One region of the Arthrobacter sp. NEB 688 genome, then DNA from elsewhere that is predicted to be linked to it. Evidence: predicted binding sites of a transcription regulator. Region 1 holds the regulator's gene; the other holds the start of a gene.
The links. The regulator HrcA, encoded in region 1, represses chaperone genes, less so after heat shock. The targets are predictions, from matches to a motif close to TTNGCACTCGNNNNNNNCGAGTGCNAA.
Positions count from the first base shown of each region.

Region 2: groL (chaperonin GroEL) is a predicted target of HrcA. The motif match lies at 2,218-2,244, and genes of this name have one in related genera.

Region 1 is NZ_CP053707.1:3,290,601-3,298,234, reverse strand. It holds gene HL663_RS15530 (hotdog fold domain-containing protein) at 1-211, shown strand, start outside; gene HL663_RS15525 (tyrosine-protein phosphatase) at 224-1,006, opposite strand; gene hemW (radical SAM family heme chaperone HemW) at 1,085-2,305, shown strand; gene HL663_RS19415 (DUF4870 domain-containing protein) at 2,346-2,936, opposite strand; gene HL663_RS15510 (TfoX/Sxy family protein) at 3,084-3,386, shown strand; gene HL663_RS15505 (DUF3097 domain-containing protein) at 3,390-4,265, opposite strand; gene hrcA (heat-inducible transcriptional repressor HrcA) at 4,439-5,470, shown strand; gene dnaJ (molecular chaperone DnaJ) at 5,509-6,636, shown strand; gene HL663_RS15490 (16S rRNA (uracil(1498)-N(3))-methyltransferase) at 6,651-7,394, shown strand.
Region 2 is NZ_CP053707.1:119,337-126,970, reverse strand. It holds gene HL663_RS00560 (hypothetical protein) at 1-285, opposite strand, end outside; gene HL663_RS00555 (inorganic phosphate transporter) at 304-1,536, opposite strand; gene HL663_RS00550 (hypothetical protein) at 1,679-2,146, shown strand; gene groL (chaperonin GroEL) at 2,362-3,987, shown strand; gene HL663_RS00540 (alkaline phosphatase D family protein) at 4,144-5,952, shown strand; gene HL663_RS00535 (ABC transporter ATP-binding protein) at 5,949-6,740, shown strand; gene HL663_RS00530 (ABC transporter permease) at 6,742-7,634, shown strand, end outside.

The DNA.
Region 1 (7,634 bases):
GACCCACCGCTGGATCCCGCGCGGGATGGAGGTGCGCTACCTCGCGAGGTCGACGACGGACCTGCTCTGCGTGGCCGAGACCTCGCCGGGGGACTGGGCCGTCGGTGCCTCCGGCGACGTGCCGGTGCGGGTGCGGGCGCTGCGCACCGACGGGACGGTCGTCGTCGAGGGCGTCATCACCATCTACGTCAGCGAGCGCCCCTCGCGCTGAACGCTGTCCGCGCTACTCGACGGTGAGGCGGTCACGCAGGCGCTCGACGTCGGCGTCCGACCAGCCCTGGGCGCGCAGCCAGCCGGCGGCGCCGCCCCAGCCCTCCTCGACCGCGTCGAGGATGGCCTCCATCGACTCGGCGCGAGGCCGCTGGTCATCGAGGCTCTGCCGCTTGAGTGCCTCGCCGTACGCCGGCCGCGGCATCAGCCGACCGACGATCTGCTCGAGCCGCTCGGCGGTCAGCACGTAGTCGGCGACGACCTCCTCGCGGGGGACGCCGGCCACCGACAGGGCCATCGCGACGACCGTGCCGGTGCGGTCCTTGCCGGCGGCGCAGTGCACGACCGCGGCGCCCTCCGCGCGGGCGACGACGTCGAGGGCGGCGGCCACGGCCTCGGGTCGCCTCGCGAGGTACCCGAGGTAGTGCTTCGCCCAGAAGGCGGCGTCGCGCTCGGGCTCGTCCTCGCTCCACGGCAGGGCGCGCTCCGCGGTCTCGCGCAGGCTCTCGCCCGGCGGGCGCTCCTGGATGAGCGAGTGGTGGTGGTGGGTCAGCGAGCCGACGGCGCGCAGCGGCCCGGGTCCCTCGACGTGCACCTCGGCCCCGGTGCGCAGGTCGACGACGTCGGTGACCCCGAGCTCGCGGACGAGCCGGTCGACGTCGGCCTCGCTGAGGTCCTGGAGGTTGTCGGAGCGGATCAGCCGCCCCGGCACGGTCGTGCGCCCGTCACGGGTGGGCAGCCCGCCGAGGTCGCGCATGTTGACGAGCCCGTCGAGGTGGATCCAGCGGTCTGTCACCTCGTCATCCTAGGCAGCGCCGGTGGACGGCCGGGGGCGGGGGAGCGGCCGGCGCGTGGACCTTGCGAGACTGGGCGCGTGCCCCGACTGCCCGACGGCGACCCCGCGCCCGCCACCGGCGAGCTGCCCCCCGACGCCCTCGCCCGCCTCGGGGACGGGCAGTTCGGCCTCTACCTCCACGTGCCCTTCTGCGCGGTGCGCTGCGGCTACTGCGACTTCAACACCTACACGCTGACCGAGCTCGGACCCGGGGCCTCCACCGCGGACTTCGCGGGCACGGCGCTCGCCGAGCTCGACCTCGCGGCGCGCGTCCTCGGTGACGCCGCCCCGGTCGTCGACACGGTGTTCGTGGGGGGCGGCACTCCCACCCTCCTGCCGGCCGACGACCTCGTGCGCCTCCTCGACGGCGTGCGCGAGCGCTTCGGGCTCGCCCAGGGCGCCGAGGTCACGACCGAGGCCAACCCCGACTCGGTCACCCCGCAGGGCCTGGCCACGCTGGCGGCCGGCGGCTTCACCCGGGTGAGCATCGGGATGCAGAGCGCCGTGCCCGACGTCCTCGCGACGCTCGACCGCACCCACGACCCGGCCCGGGTCGGCGACGCCGTCGCGGCCGCGCGCGCCGCCGGCCTCGCGACGAGCCTGGACCTCATCTACGGCACGCCGGGGGAGACGCTGGAGGACTGGCGCACGAGCCTCGAGGCTGCCATCGCGCTCGGGCCGGACCACGTCTCGGCGTACGCGCTCGTCGTCGAGGAGGGCACCCGGATGGCCCGCCAGGTGGCGCGCGGCGAGCTGCCGGAGCCCGAGGGCGACGACGAGGCCGACAAGTACGAGCTCGCGGACTCCGTTCTCGCGCAGGCCGGCTACGGCTGGTACGAGGTGAGCAACTGGGCGCGGACCCCGGCCGACCGGTGCCGCCACAACGAGGGCTACTGGCGCGGGGACGCGTGGTGGGGCGTCGGCCCCGGGGCGCACGGCCACGTCGGTGGCGTGCGCTGGTGGAACGTCAAGCACCCGCGCGCGTACGCCGCGCGGCTGGCGGCAGGGGAGTCGCCGGCGGCGGCCCGCGAGGTCCTGACCGACGAGCAGCGCCACGACGAGGAGGTCCTCCTCGGGGTGCGGCTGCGCGAGGGGCTCGACCTGCGTCGGCTCGACGACGCGGGCCGCACCGCGGTGGCCGGGCTCGTCGCCGACGGGCTCCTCGAGGGAGTCGCCGCCGTCCGTGACCGCCGGGCCGTCCTCACGCTGCGCGGCCGCCTGCTCGCCGACACGGTCGTGCGCCGGCTGCTCGGTCCCTGATCGGGGGAGCGGCCGGCGCACGTCCGGGGTCAGCGTCGGGTCACTTGACGAAGCGCGGCGTGAAGGGCGGGTCCCACCACTCGCCGTTGTTCGCCTTGATCGCCCCCATGATGTGCACGATCACGGCGTAGAGGAAGGCCGCGATGAGCAGCGGGATGCCGATGATCGCGCCGATGAGGGTGAGGATGAGGAGCCACCCGACGACGGCCGCGATGGCCGCCGTGATCTGGACGTTGAGCGAGTTCGACGCGTGGGCGCGCACGAACGGGCCGCGGTCCTTGTAGACGAGGTAGATGACGAGGCTGCCGACGAAGCCGAGGAAGCCGGCCGACAGGACCATCGCCGCGAGGCCGATGACGTGGCTGAGCATCGACCACGTCTTCTCCTCCTGCGGGGAGAGCGGCGCCGAGCCTCCGTACTGCTGGCCGTGGGCGGGCTGTCCCTGGGCGTACTGCTGCTGGGCGTAGGCCGGCTGGGGCGGCGGCGGGGGCACCTCGCCGGCGGCCGGGGTCTGCCAGCCGGGGGTCGGCGCCGGCGCCGCGGGCGGGGCCGGGGGCCCGGCGGGCGGCGGCGGCACGATCTGCGTGGGCTCGTCGCCCGGGACGTCGTCGCGAGGGGTGTTCTCGCTCATCTCTTCCTCCTGGAGTGGGTCTGGTCCCATCGAACACCCGACGCCGCCCCGGCCCAAGCGGTTCCGGGGGCATGTCGGGGTCGGCGTCGGGGTGCGCTCAGGGCCGACCCCTACCGCCGGGGTCGCGCCCGGGGCCACACTGGCGCGATGGGGCTGCTCGAGCGGGTCCGCGCGGCGCTGCCGCCCGCGGAGGAGAAGCGGATGTTCGGGGGCGTCGCCTTCATGGTCGACGGCGCGCTCGCCTGCTCGGTCGGGCCGCGGGGGCTCCTCGTGCGGACCGGGCCGGAGCGCTTCGCCGAGCTGGTGGCCCGGGCCGGCGTCGAGTCGATGGTCATGAAGGGGCGGACCAGCCGCGGCTGGGTCGACGTCCACGCCTCGGTGCTCGAGGACGACGCGGAGCTGCGGGCCTGGCTCGACGTCGGCGTGGCCGCCGCGCGCGCCGCCCGCTGACCCCTACTCGGGCGCGGTCACGAAGTCGATGAGCTCCTCGACGCGCCCGAGCAGCTCGGGCTCGAGGTCGGTCCAGGACCCGACCGAGGCGAGGATGCGGCGCCAGGCGTGCGCCATGTCGGCCTGGGTCGCGTGCGGCCAGCCGAGGTGCGCGGCGATGCCGTGCTTCCACGAGGTGCCGCGGGGGATGACCGGCCAGGCGTCCATCCCGAGGCGGCCGGGCTTCACCGACTGCCAGACGTCGACGTAGGGGTGGCCGACGACCAGCACGTGCTGCGCCCAGGGCCGCAGCGCCCGTGCCTCGTCGACGACGCGCGACTCCTTGGTGCCGGGGACGAGGTGGTCGACGAGGACCCCCATCCGGCGGCCGGGGACGGGGGCGAAGTCGCGGATGGCGCCGGCGAGGTCGTCGACCCCGTCGAGCATCTCGACGACGACGCCCTCGACCCGCAGGTCGTGGCCCCAGACCTTCTCGACGAGCTCGGCGTCGTGCTTGCCCTCGACGAAGATGCGCGAGCCGCTCGCGACGCGGGCCCGCTGCCCGTGGACCGCGACCGAGCCGCTGGCCGTCCGGGTGCTCGCGGCCCGCGCGGCGGCGAGGCGCTGCGCCTCGGCCGCCCGGGGGGCGACGAGCGTCACCGGGGCGCCGTCGACGAGGAAGCCCGGCCCGAGCCGGAACCCCTTCGTCCGGCCGCGGCGGTCCTCGAGGTGCACGACGTGGATGCCGCCGGCCTTCTCGACCCGCACCACCGCACCGACCCAGCCGGTCTCGACGTCCTCGACGACCGTGCCCGGCTCGGCCGGCAGGTCGACCGAGCGTCCCCGCTTCGGGGCGCGCCAGTCGCCGGAGAGCACGTCGGATCCGTACCTGTCCACCACGGCGGCGAGGCTAGTCGCGCGGACGGGCGGGTCGCGGGACCGGCACGCGCGAGGCCCCCTCGGCTTTCGCGCCCGACGGTGCGACGACGTAGCATTGGCACTCGGACGACGAGAGTGCCAGTACCCGCCGCGTCGTCCGCCCGAACCGCCGAGCAGCCCCTGGAGGTGCACCGATGAGCGAGGACCGCCGACTGCGCGTGCTCCGGGCGATCGTCCAGGACTACGTCCACACCTCCGAGCCCGTCGGCTCCAAGGCACTCCTCGAGCGCCACCACCTCGGGGTCTCCGCGGCGACGGTGCGCAACGACATGGCCGCGCTCGAGGAGGACGGCCTCATCGCCGCGCCGCACACGAGCGCCGGCCGCGTCCCCACCGACGCCGGCTACCGGCTGTTCGTCGACCGCCTCTCGCAGATCAAGCCGATGTCGACCGCCGAGCAGCGCGCCATCGCGCACTTCCTCGAGGGCGCGGTCGACCTCGATGACGTCGTCGACCGCACCGTCCGGCTGCTCGCGTCGCTGACCCGCCAGGTCGCCGTCGTGCAGTACCCGTCGCTCTCGCGCTCCTCGGTGCGGCACGTCGAGCTCGTGCCGATCGGCGGCGAGCGGCTGCTCGTCGTCCTCATCACGACGACCGGCCGGGTCGAGCAGCGCGTCATCGAGGTCCCCGGCGACCTCACGACGGAGGACGGCGAGCGCGTGCTGTCGGCGCTGCGCACCGAGCTCAACGCCGCCACGACCGGGCGCACGCTCGCCGACGCCTCGACCGAGCTGGCGGGGGTCACCGAGCGCTTCGAGGCCGACGCGCGACCGGTCGTCCGGGCCGTCGTCGGCGCCCTCGAGGACTCCCTCGTCGAGGAGCGCGAGGAGAGGCTCGTCCTCGCCGGCACCGCCAACCTCGCCCGCGCGGGCGGCGACTTCACGGCGAGCATCGGCCCGGTGCTCGAGGCGCTCGAGGAGCACGTCGTCCTCCTGCGCCTGCTCGGCACCGTCGCGGAGCAGGGCGGCAGCCTCGCGGTCCGCATCGGGCACGAGAACCCCTACGCCGGGCTGCAGTCGACTTCGATGGTGAGCACCGGCTACGGCTCCGGCGCCGACCTCGTCGCCGGTCTCGGCGTCGTCGGCCCGACCCGCATGGACTACCCCTCGACGATGGCAGCCGTCCGCGCCGTCGCCACGTACGTCTCCCGCATCCTCGCCGACTGAGGCGAGCCACCCACCGACCCACGGAGGACCCCCCACCCGTGAACGACTACTACGCCGACCTCGGCGTCGCCCGCGACGCGAGCCCCGAGGACATCAAGCGCGCCTACCGCAAGGCCGCGCGCCGGCTGCACCCGGACGTCAACCCCGGCGCCGAGGCCGAGGAGCAGTTCAAGAAGGTCTCGCAGGCCTACGACGTGCTCTCCGACGCCGACAAGCGCCGCCAGTACGACATGGGCGCCGACCCGTACTCGGGCGGGGCGGCCGGCTTCGGCCAGGGCTTCTCGTTCAGCGACATCATGGACGCGTTCTTCGGCGGCCAGGGCGCCGGGCCGACCGCCGGCCCGCGCTCGCGCACCGCGCGTGGCCAGGACGCCCTCGTCCGCCTCGACATCGACCTCGGCGACGCCGTGTTCGGTGGCGAGAAGGAGCTGACCATCGACACCGCCGTCGGCTGCGGCACCTGCCACGGCGACGGCCGCCAGCCCGGCACCGGCACCCGCACCTGCGACGTCTGCGAGGGCCGCGGCGAGATCCGGCAGGTCCAGCGCAGCTTTCTCGGCCAGGTGATGACGACCCGTCCATGCATGACCTGCCAGGGCTTCGGCCAGATCATCACCGACCCCTGCTACGAGTGCAGCGGCGACGGCCGGGTCCGCACCCGCCGCACGCTGACCCTGCGCGTCCCGGCCGGGGTCGACACCGGCACCCGCATCCAGCTGGCCGGCGAGGGCGAGGTCGGCCCGGGCAACGGCCCGGCCGGCGACCTCTACGTCGAGGTCGCGGTGCGCAAGCACGCGGTCTTCCAGCGGCGGGGCGACGACCTCCACGCGAGCGTCGAGCTGCCGATGACCGCCGCCGCGCTCGGGGCCTCGCTCTCGATGGACACCTTCGACGGCCAGCAGGAGCTCGACATCCGGCGGGGCACGCAGTCCGGCGACACGCTGACGCTGCGCGGCCTCGGGGTCACCCACCTGCGCGGTGGCGGCCGCGGTGACGTCATCGTCCACACGAGCGTGCAGACGCCGACGAAGCTCGACGCCGAGCAGGAGGAGCTGCTGCGGCGGCTCGCGACCCTGCGCGGCGAGGAGCGCCCGCAGGGGAAGATGGCCAACCCCGCCGACGGCGGCCTCTTCGGCAAGCTGCGCGACGCCTTCAAGGCCCGCTGAGGCCGGCCCCGCCGATGACCCTGCCCGTCCACCTCGTGCCCGCCGGGACGCTCGACGCCGTCGCCCCCGGCGGGCTCGTGCGGCTCGACGGCCCCGAGGGTCGGCACGCGGTCGCGGTGCGGCGCACCCGGATCGGTGAGCACCTGGTGCTCGCCGACGGGTCCGGGCGTGCGGTGCGCGGCGAGGTCGTCGAGGTCGGGCGCGACGTGCTCGACCTGCGCGTCGACGAGGTGCTCGACGAGCCCGAGCCCTCGCCGCGGTTCGTCCTCGTGCAGGCCCTGGCCAAGGGCGAGCGCGACGACCAGGCGGTCGAGGCGGCCACGGAGTGCGGCGTCGACGAGGTCGTGCCCTGGCAGGCCGCCCGCAGCATCGTCCAGTGGCGGGGGGAACGCGGCGAGAAGGCCCGGCGCAAGTGGGACGCCGTGCTCGTCGCGGCCACGAAGCAGTCGCGGCGCACCCGTCGCCCGGTGCTCGGCCCGACGGTCACCATCGCGGGCCTCGTCCAGCGCGCCCGCGGCGCCGCGCTCGTCCTCGTCCTGCACGAGGACGCCGGGCTGCCGCTGGCCGGGGTGGCGCTGCCGGACGCCGGCGACGTGCTCGTCGTCGTCGGTCCCGAGGGCGGCATCGCGCCGGAGGAGGTCGCGGCCCTCGAGGCCGTCGGGGCGCGGACGGTGCGGCTGGGCTCGACCGTGCTGCGCGCCTCGAGCGCCGGCCCCGCCGCGCTCGCGGTCCTCAGCGCCGCCGCCCGCTGGCGCTGACCCGTCCGGAGCCGCCTCCGACCCGCTGACGGTCGGGCCCGGGATGCGGCCGGTGTGCATCTTTCGACGCTTTCGACGATTCGTGCACGGGCGGCGGGTCGGCGGTGTGCAACTTTCGACGCTTTCGACGATTGGTGCACGTGCAGCGGGTCGGCGGTGTGCATCGTTCGACACCTTCGACGATTCGTGCACGCTCCCGGCGTCGGGCCTCTTGACGTCGGTTACCATATGCGGCAACCA
Region 2 (7,634 bases), 910 kb from region 1:
GACGATGGTCGGGAGGACGTGCTCGAAGCTCACGGCCTTCCCGAAGCCGCTCGCGACGATGAGCACGAGGCCGAGCACGACCCCGCCGAGGATGACCGCGACGAGCAGCCCGGCGAGCAGCCGGCCGAGCGACGAGTACCGCACGCTACCGTCCGGTGCCTCCTCGGCGCCGACGACGAGCGCGCGCATGGCGAGGGCGTAGATCACGGGCAGGCCGGCCCCGAAGAGGAGGCCGACGACGAGGACGTCGGCGGCGCCCTGGAGGGCGAGCTGGAGGCTGCGCATGGTGGTCGGTCCTCTCCGTCAGCGGGTGGGGGTCTTGGTGGGGGCGGGGGCGGCCGGGGTGGGCTCGCCGCCGGCGGCGCCCCACTCCTCGGTGACGTTGTGGGCCCCGACGTGCTCCCGCTTCGAGCGCAGGTACATGAAGAGCGAGGCGGCGCAGAGGATCGCGAAGACGAGCAGCGCACCGGGCGCGCCGCCGAGCGTGTGGCCGACCCACCACATGAGCGCGCCCATCCCGGCGGCGATGGGGAAGGTCAGCGCCCACGCGACGACCATCCGGCCGGCCGTCGACCAGCGCACGTGCGTGCCGCGCCCGAGCCCGCCACCGAGGACGGAGCCGGTCGCGACGTGGGTCGTCGAGAGGGCGAACCCGAGGTGGCTCGAGGCGAGGAGCACCGCCGCCGTCGCGCCGTCGCTCGAGAGGCCCTGGCGCGGCGTGATGTCGACCAGGCCCTTGCCGAGGGTGCGGATGATCCGCCAGCCGCCGATGTAGGTGCCGAGGGCGATGGCCGTCGCGGCGCTCACCTTGACCCAGATCGGCACGGCGTCGGTGCGGTCCCAGTGGCCGCTCGCGATGAGGGCGAGGGTCATGACGCCCATCGTCTTCTGTGCGTCGTTGGTGCCGTGCGCGAGCGAGACGAGGGAGGCGCTGCCGATCTGGCCCCAGCGGAAGTAGCGCTCGTTGAGCCGGTCCATGACCGAGGCGGTGATGCGGTGCACGAGCCAGCAGCCGATGAACGCGACGGCGAGCGCGACGGCGGGGGAGAGCAGCGAGGGCAGGAGGATCTTGCCGACGACGCCGTCGAGCTTGGTGCCGTCGCCGGTCCACTTGACGCCCGCGAGGCCGAGGCCCGCGGCGCCGGCGCCGGTCAGGCCGCCGAGCAGGGCGTGCGAGGAGCTCGAGGGCAGGCCGAGCAGCCAGGTGAAGAGGTTCCAGACGATGCCGCCGACGAGGCCGGCGAGCACGATGAGCAGCAGCGCCTCACCGCCACCGGTCAGGAGCTCGGGCCGTGGGGCGCCGCTCTTGTCCTGGATCTTGATGACGGCGTTCGACACGGTGAGGGCGACCTCGACGGACAGGAAGGCGCCGACGAGGTTGAGCACCGCGCTGAGGCCGACCGCCACCTTGGGCGCGAGGGCCCCGGTGGAGATCGACGCCGCCATCGCGTTGGCCGTGTCGTGGAAGCCGTTCGTGAAGTCGAAGGCCAGGGCCGTCACGATGACGAGCACGAGGATGAGGGTCGCTGCGTCCACGAGGCACCAGTCTGGGGCGGCAACCCTCGCTTCACCAAGACGGGGGTCGTCGTTCACCCGCTGTTCATCCGGCGCATGGGGCCGGTGCGGCGCACGGGGCGTGCGGGGCGCGCCGGGCGGCCGTCTTTGTCAGGATGGGGGGATGAGCGACCTGGACTGGAGCACCCCGGACGGACTCGCGGCGATCCGCGCGCACCTCGTGGACCGCATCGACGGCTGGCGGGAGCCCGCGGCGCACGCGGTGGGCCTGTCGCCGGCGTCCTCGACCCCGGACTGGGTCTTCCCGCACGTCACGGCCACCCCCGGCGGGCGCCCGGCCCTCGCGACGGTCGTCCTCGCGACGGTGCTCGGCCACGACGGCTCGACGGCCACCCTGCCGCTCTCGCGCTCCGACCTCGAGGCCGCGGTCGAGTCGCTCGCGCCCGCCGAGGCCTGCACCGACCTGCCGCACCCGAACCTCGCCGCGTGGCGCGAGGTGCTCCACGAGCTGGACGGCAACCCGGCGCGCGAGGCGGTCGCGGTCTTCGTCGCCGACCTCGGCGACCCGGTCGCCTCCGAGGCGGATGCCTCCCTGCGCGTCCACGTCGAGGGCGTCGACCCGGCGCTCTGAGCCGGTCCGCCGGAGTCGGTGCCCCTCAGGCAGCGTTTGCACTCTCCGGGTGAGAGTGCCAATAATGGCCATTAGCACTCTCACCATGAGAGTGACAGAACAGACCGGTCCGGTGAGGGCAGGTGCGCCGACGGTGACGTGAGCCGCGGCCCCGGCCCGTCCGTCGCGGGCACCGCCCGGTCCCACCAACGTTTCGCGTGGGAGGAACCACCCGAATGGCCAAGATCATCGCATTCGATGAGGAGGCGCGCCGCGGTCTCGAGCGAGGGATGAACATCCTCGCCGACGCCGTCAAGGTGACGCTCGGTCCGAAGGGCCGCAACGTCGTCCTGGAGAAGAAGTGGGGCGCCCCCACCATCACCAACGACGGTGTCTCGATCGCCAAGGAGATCGAGCTCGACGACCCGTACGAGAAGATCGGCGCGGAGCTCGTCAAGGAGGTCGCCAAGAAGACCGACGACGTCGCCGGTGACGGCACGACGACGGCCACCGTCCTCGCCCAGGCGCTCGTCCGCGAGGGCCTGCGCAACGTCGCCGCCGGGGCCAACCCGATGGCGCTCAAGCGCGGCATCGAGAAGGCCGTGCGCGCCGTCTCCGACGAGCTCCTGGCCAACGCCAAGGACGTCGAGACCAAGGAGCAGATCGCGGCCACCGCCTCGATCTCCGCCGCTGACCCCCAGATCGGCGAGATGATCGCCGAGGCCATGGACAAGGTCGGCAAGGAAGGCGTCATCACCGTCGAGGAGAGCAACACCTTCGGCCTCGAGCTCGAGCTCACCGAGGGCATGCGCTTCGACAAGGGCTACATCAGCCACTACTTCGTCACCGACACCGAGCGCATGGAGGCCGTGCTCGAGGACCCCTACGTCCTCATCGCGAACTCCAAGATCGGGTCGATCAAGGACCTGCTGCCCCTCCTCGAGAAGGTCATGCAGTCCGGCAAGCCGCTCCTCGTCATCTCCGAGGACGTCGACGGCGAGGCCCTGAGCACGCTCGTGGTCAACAAGATCCGCGGCACCTTCAAGTCCGTCGCCGTCAAGGCCCCGGGCTTCGGTGACCGTCGCAAGGCCATGCTCGGCGACATCGCCATCCTCACCGGTGGCCAGGTCATCTCCGAGGAGGTCGGGCTCAAGCTCGACACCGCGGACCTCTCGCTCCTCGGCCGCGCCCGCAAGGTCGTCGTCACCAAGGACGAGACGACGATCGTCGAGGGTGCCGGTGACAACGACCAGATCCAGGGTCGCGTCAACCAGATCCGCGCCGAGATCGAGAAGACCGACTCGGACTACGACCGCGAGAAGCTCCAGGAGCGCCTCGCCAAGCTCGCCGGCGGCGTCGCCGTCATCAAGGCGGGCGCGGCCACCGAGGTCGAGCTCAAGGAGCGCAAGCACCGCATCGAGGACGCCGTGCGCAACGCCAAGGCTGCCGTCGAGGAGGGGATCGTCGCCGGTGGTGGCGTGGCCCTGCTCCAGGCGACCACGGCGGCGTTCGAGAAGCTCGAGGTCGAGGGTGACGAGGCCACCGGCGCGAACATCGTCCGCGTCGCCGCGTCCGCCCCGCTCAAGCAGATCGCGGTCAACGCCGGCCTCGAGGGCGGCGTCGTCTCCGAGAAGGTCTCCAACCTGCCCTCCGGCCACGGCCTCAACGCCGCGACCGGCGAGTACGTCGACCTCATCGCCGCGGGCATCATCGACCCGGCGAAGGTCACCCGCTCGGCGCTGCAGAACGCGGCGTCCATCGCGGCGCTGTTCCTCACCACCGAGGCGGTCATCGCCGACAAGCCCGAGAAGTCGGCCCCGGCGATGCCGGGTGGCGACGAGATGGGCGGCATGGGCTTCTGAGCCCCTGACGCACCACGGGTCACGACCGACGGGCGGTCCTCCTCACGGAGGGCCGCCCGTCGGCGTTCCGGCGACCGCCGTCCCGGGGTGGGACAGGGGTCGGCTCCGGGTGCTCACCCACAGCCGCCGCCCAGCCTCGGACGGCAGGATGAGGACATGAGCCACCCCGAGCCCGGCGAGGCCCACCCCCTCGTCCTCGGCCCGCTGCTGCGCCACGTCGACGAGGTCTCGGCCACCGTGTGGGTGCGCACCGCCCGCGCCGCGACGGTCACCGTCGTCCGGGACGGTCGGCGCTGGAGTGCGCCGACCTTCCGCGTCCACGGGTCGCACTACGCCCTCGTCGTCTGCGACGGCCTCCTCCCCGGCACCGACGACCCCTACGAGGTGCTCGTCGACGACGAGCGCGTCTGGCCGCTCGAGGGCGCGCCGCCGAGCCGCATCCGCACCCTCGACCCCGCCCGGATGCCCCACTTCGCGTTCGGCTCGTGCCGCACGACCGGGTCGCACGACGACGAGGGCGTGCGGCGCCACGGCGTCGACGCCCTGCGCAGCCTTGCCGTCACGCTGCGCGACGCGCCGGAGGCCGGCTGGCCCGACCTGCTCGTCCTCCTCGGCGACCAGGTCTACGCCGACACGACGCCGCACCCGGAGCTCGAGGCCTTCATGCGGGCCCGGCGCAGCCTCGACGAGCCGCCGTACGAGGAGATCAAGGACTACGCGGAGTACGACGAGCTCTACCGCATCACGTGGGTCGAGCCGGTCATCCGCTGGCTGCTCTCGACCGTGCCGTCGGCGATGATCTTCGACGACCACGACATCCGCGACGACTGGAACACCTCGTGGTCCTGGCGCCGCGAGATGCGCGCGACGACGTGGTGGCAGGAGCGCATCGTCTCCGGGCTCGCGTCGTACTGGGTCCACCAGCACATCGGCAACCTCTCGCCGGCCGAGCTCGCGCAGGAGGAGGTCTTCCGGCTCGTCCTCGAGCACGCGACCGACCACGCGGCCCGCGGCACGAGCGCCGTCGTCGACGAGCTCGACCTCACGGCGGTGCTCGACGCCCTCGCGGCCCGGGCCGACGCCGAGCCCGAGACCTACCGCTGGAGCCACACCCGCGAGCTCGGCGACTGCCTGCTCGTCGTCCTGGACTCCCGCGCCGCCCGCCACCTGGAGCCCGACCACCGCTCGATCCTCGACGCCACCGAGACCGCGTGGCTCGACGAGACGCTGCGCGGCGGGTACCGGCACGTCTTCGTCGGCACGTCGCTGCCCTTCCTCCTGCCGCCGGGGCTGCACGACTTCGAGGCCATCGACGAGGCGGTCGCGCAGGGCGCCTACGGACGCCGGGCCTCGCACGTCGCGGAGCGGGTGCGCCGGGTCGTCGACCTCGAGCACTGGGCCGCCTTCAACGCCGGCTTCGACGAAGTCTTCGAGATGGTGATGGACCTCGCGCGCGGCCACCGCGGGCCGGCGCCCGACACCGTCACCTTCCTCTCCGGCGACGTCCACAACTCCTACCTCGCCGAGGTCACCGACCCGGCAGCGCACGGCGCGCGCTCGCGGATCGTCCAGGCCGTCTGCTCGCCGATCCGCAACCCGATGCCGCGCGGCGTGCGCGTCGTCATCTCGATGCTCACCCGCTCCCTCGTGCGCCCGATGCGCCTGCTGGCGTCGGCCTCGCGGCGCGTGCCGGACCCGGCCTACCCCTGGACGGTCACCGAGGGGCCGTGGTTCGACAACAACGTCGCCCTCTGCCGGGTGCTGCCGGACGGTCTCGACCTCACGTGGGTCACCGGGATGGTCGAGGGCACCGACCACGACCACCCGTGGCTGCGCGAGGTCTGGTCGGTGCACCTCGACCCGCCGGGCTCCGTGACGGCGCGGCCCACCGACGACGGCCCCTCGGACCACCGGGTGGTCCCCGCGGCGGCCGCCCGCACGGCGTCGCCTAGCGTGGCCCCATGAGCGTCGCCGAGTCCCAGCCCGGCCCGGCCGGCGCGTCCGCCGCCCCGCCGGCCCGCCCGCCCGCCGCGCGGGTCGAGAACCTCACGAAGGTGTACGGCTCCGGCGACACCCGGGTCGTCGCGCTCGACGACGTCACCCTCGACCTCCACGCGGGCGAGTTCACGGCGATCATGGGCCGCTCCGGCTCGGGCAAGTCGACGCTGATGCACTGTGCCGCGGGCCTGGACGCGTCGAGCTCGGGCCACGTCTACCTCGGTGACGTCGACCTCACGACGCTCAAGGAGCGCCGCCTGACCGAGCTGCGGCGCGACCGCATCGGCTTCGTCTTCCAGGCCTTCAACCTCGTGCCGACGCTCACGGCGGAGGAGAACATCGTCCTGCCGCTGGCCATCGCCGGCCGCAAGCCGGACCAGGCGTGGTTCGACGAGGTCGTCGACACGGTCGGGCTGCGCAGCCGCCTCGGCCACCGCCCCGGGGAGCTGTCGGGCGGGCAGCAGCAGCGGGTCGCCTGCGCGCGGGCGCTCGTCGGCCGCCCCGACGTCGTCTTCGCCGACGAGCCGACCGGCAACCTCGACTCCGCCTCCGGCGCCGAGGTCCTCGGCTTCCTGCGCCGCTCGGTCGACACCCACGGGCAGACCGTCGTCATGGTCACCCACGACCCCGGCGCGGCGAGCTGGACCGACCGCGTCGTCTTCCTCGCCGACGGCCACGTCGTCGGCGAGCTGCGGGAGCCCACGCCCGAGGCGGTCCTCGAGTGGATGGCGCGCCTGGCCGAGTCGGAGGCCTGACGTGCTGCGCGCGACGCTGCGCGGCATCCTCGCGCACAAGGTGCGGCTGCTGCTCAGCGGTGTCGCCGTCGTGCTCGGGGTGGCCTTCGTCGCCGGCTCCTACGTGTTCACCGACACCCTCGACCGCGCCTTCACCGGGCTGACGAGCGGCGCCGTCGGCGACGTCATCGTCCGGCCGGGCAGCGCCGACGAAGCGGGCGGGGGTGGGGGTCCGCTCGGCGCGGCCGCCGTGCGCACCGTGCCCGAGGACCTCGTCACCACGCTGGCGGGTGTGCCCGGCGCCGCCCGCGCGGACGGGCGCGTGACGACCTTCGGCACGTTCGTCGTCGACCGCCAGGGCAAGCTCGTCGGCGGAGGAGGGCCCCCCGGCATCGGGGTCTCGTACAGCTCGGGGCCGGCCGCGAACGGCACGCCGTCGGCGACGCTGAAGAGCGGGCGCTACCCCGCCGCGGAGGGCGAGATCGTCCTCGACGCCACGTCCGCGCAGCGCTCCGGCTGGCGGCTCGGCGACACCGTGCCCCTGCTCACCGCCGGCGCGCAGCCGCGCATCGAGGCCACGCTCGTCGGCACCGCCGAGTTCGGCGGCAGCTCGCTCGTCGGCGCGAGCGTCGTGATGTTCGACGCCCGGCAGGCCCAGCAGCTCTTCCTCGACGGCGGCACGGGATGGTCGACCGTCTGGGTCACCGCCGCACAGGGCACGACGCAGGACCAGCTGCTGCGCTCGGTCCAGGCCGTGCTCCCCGAGGGCTTCCGGGCCGACACCGGCGACGCGACCTCCGCGCGCGCGGCGACGCGCATCGACGAGGCGCTCTCGTTCGTCACGACCTTCCTGCTCGTCTTCGCCGGGGTCGCCCTGACCGTCGGCGCGTTCCTCATCGTCAACACGTTCTCGAT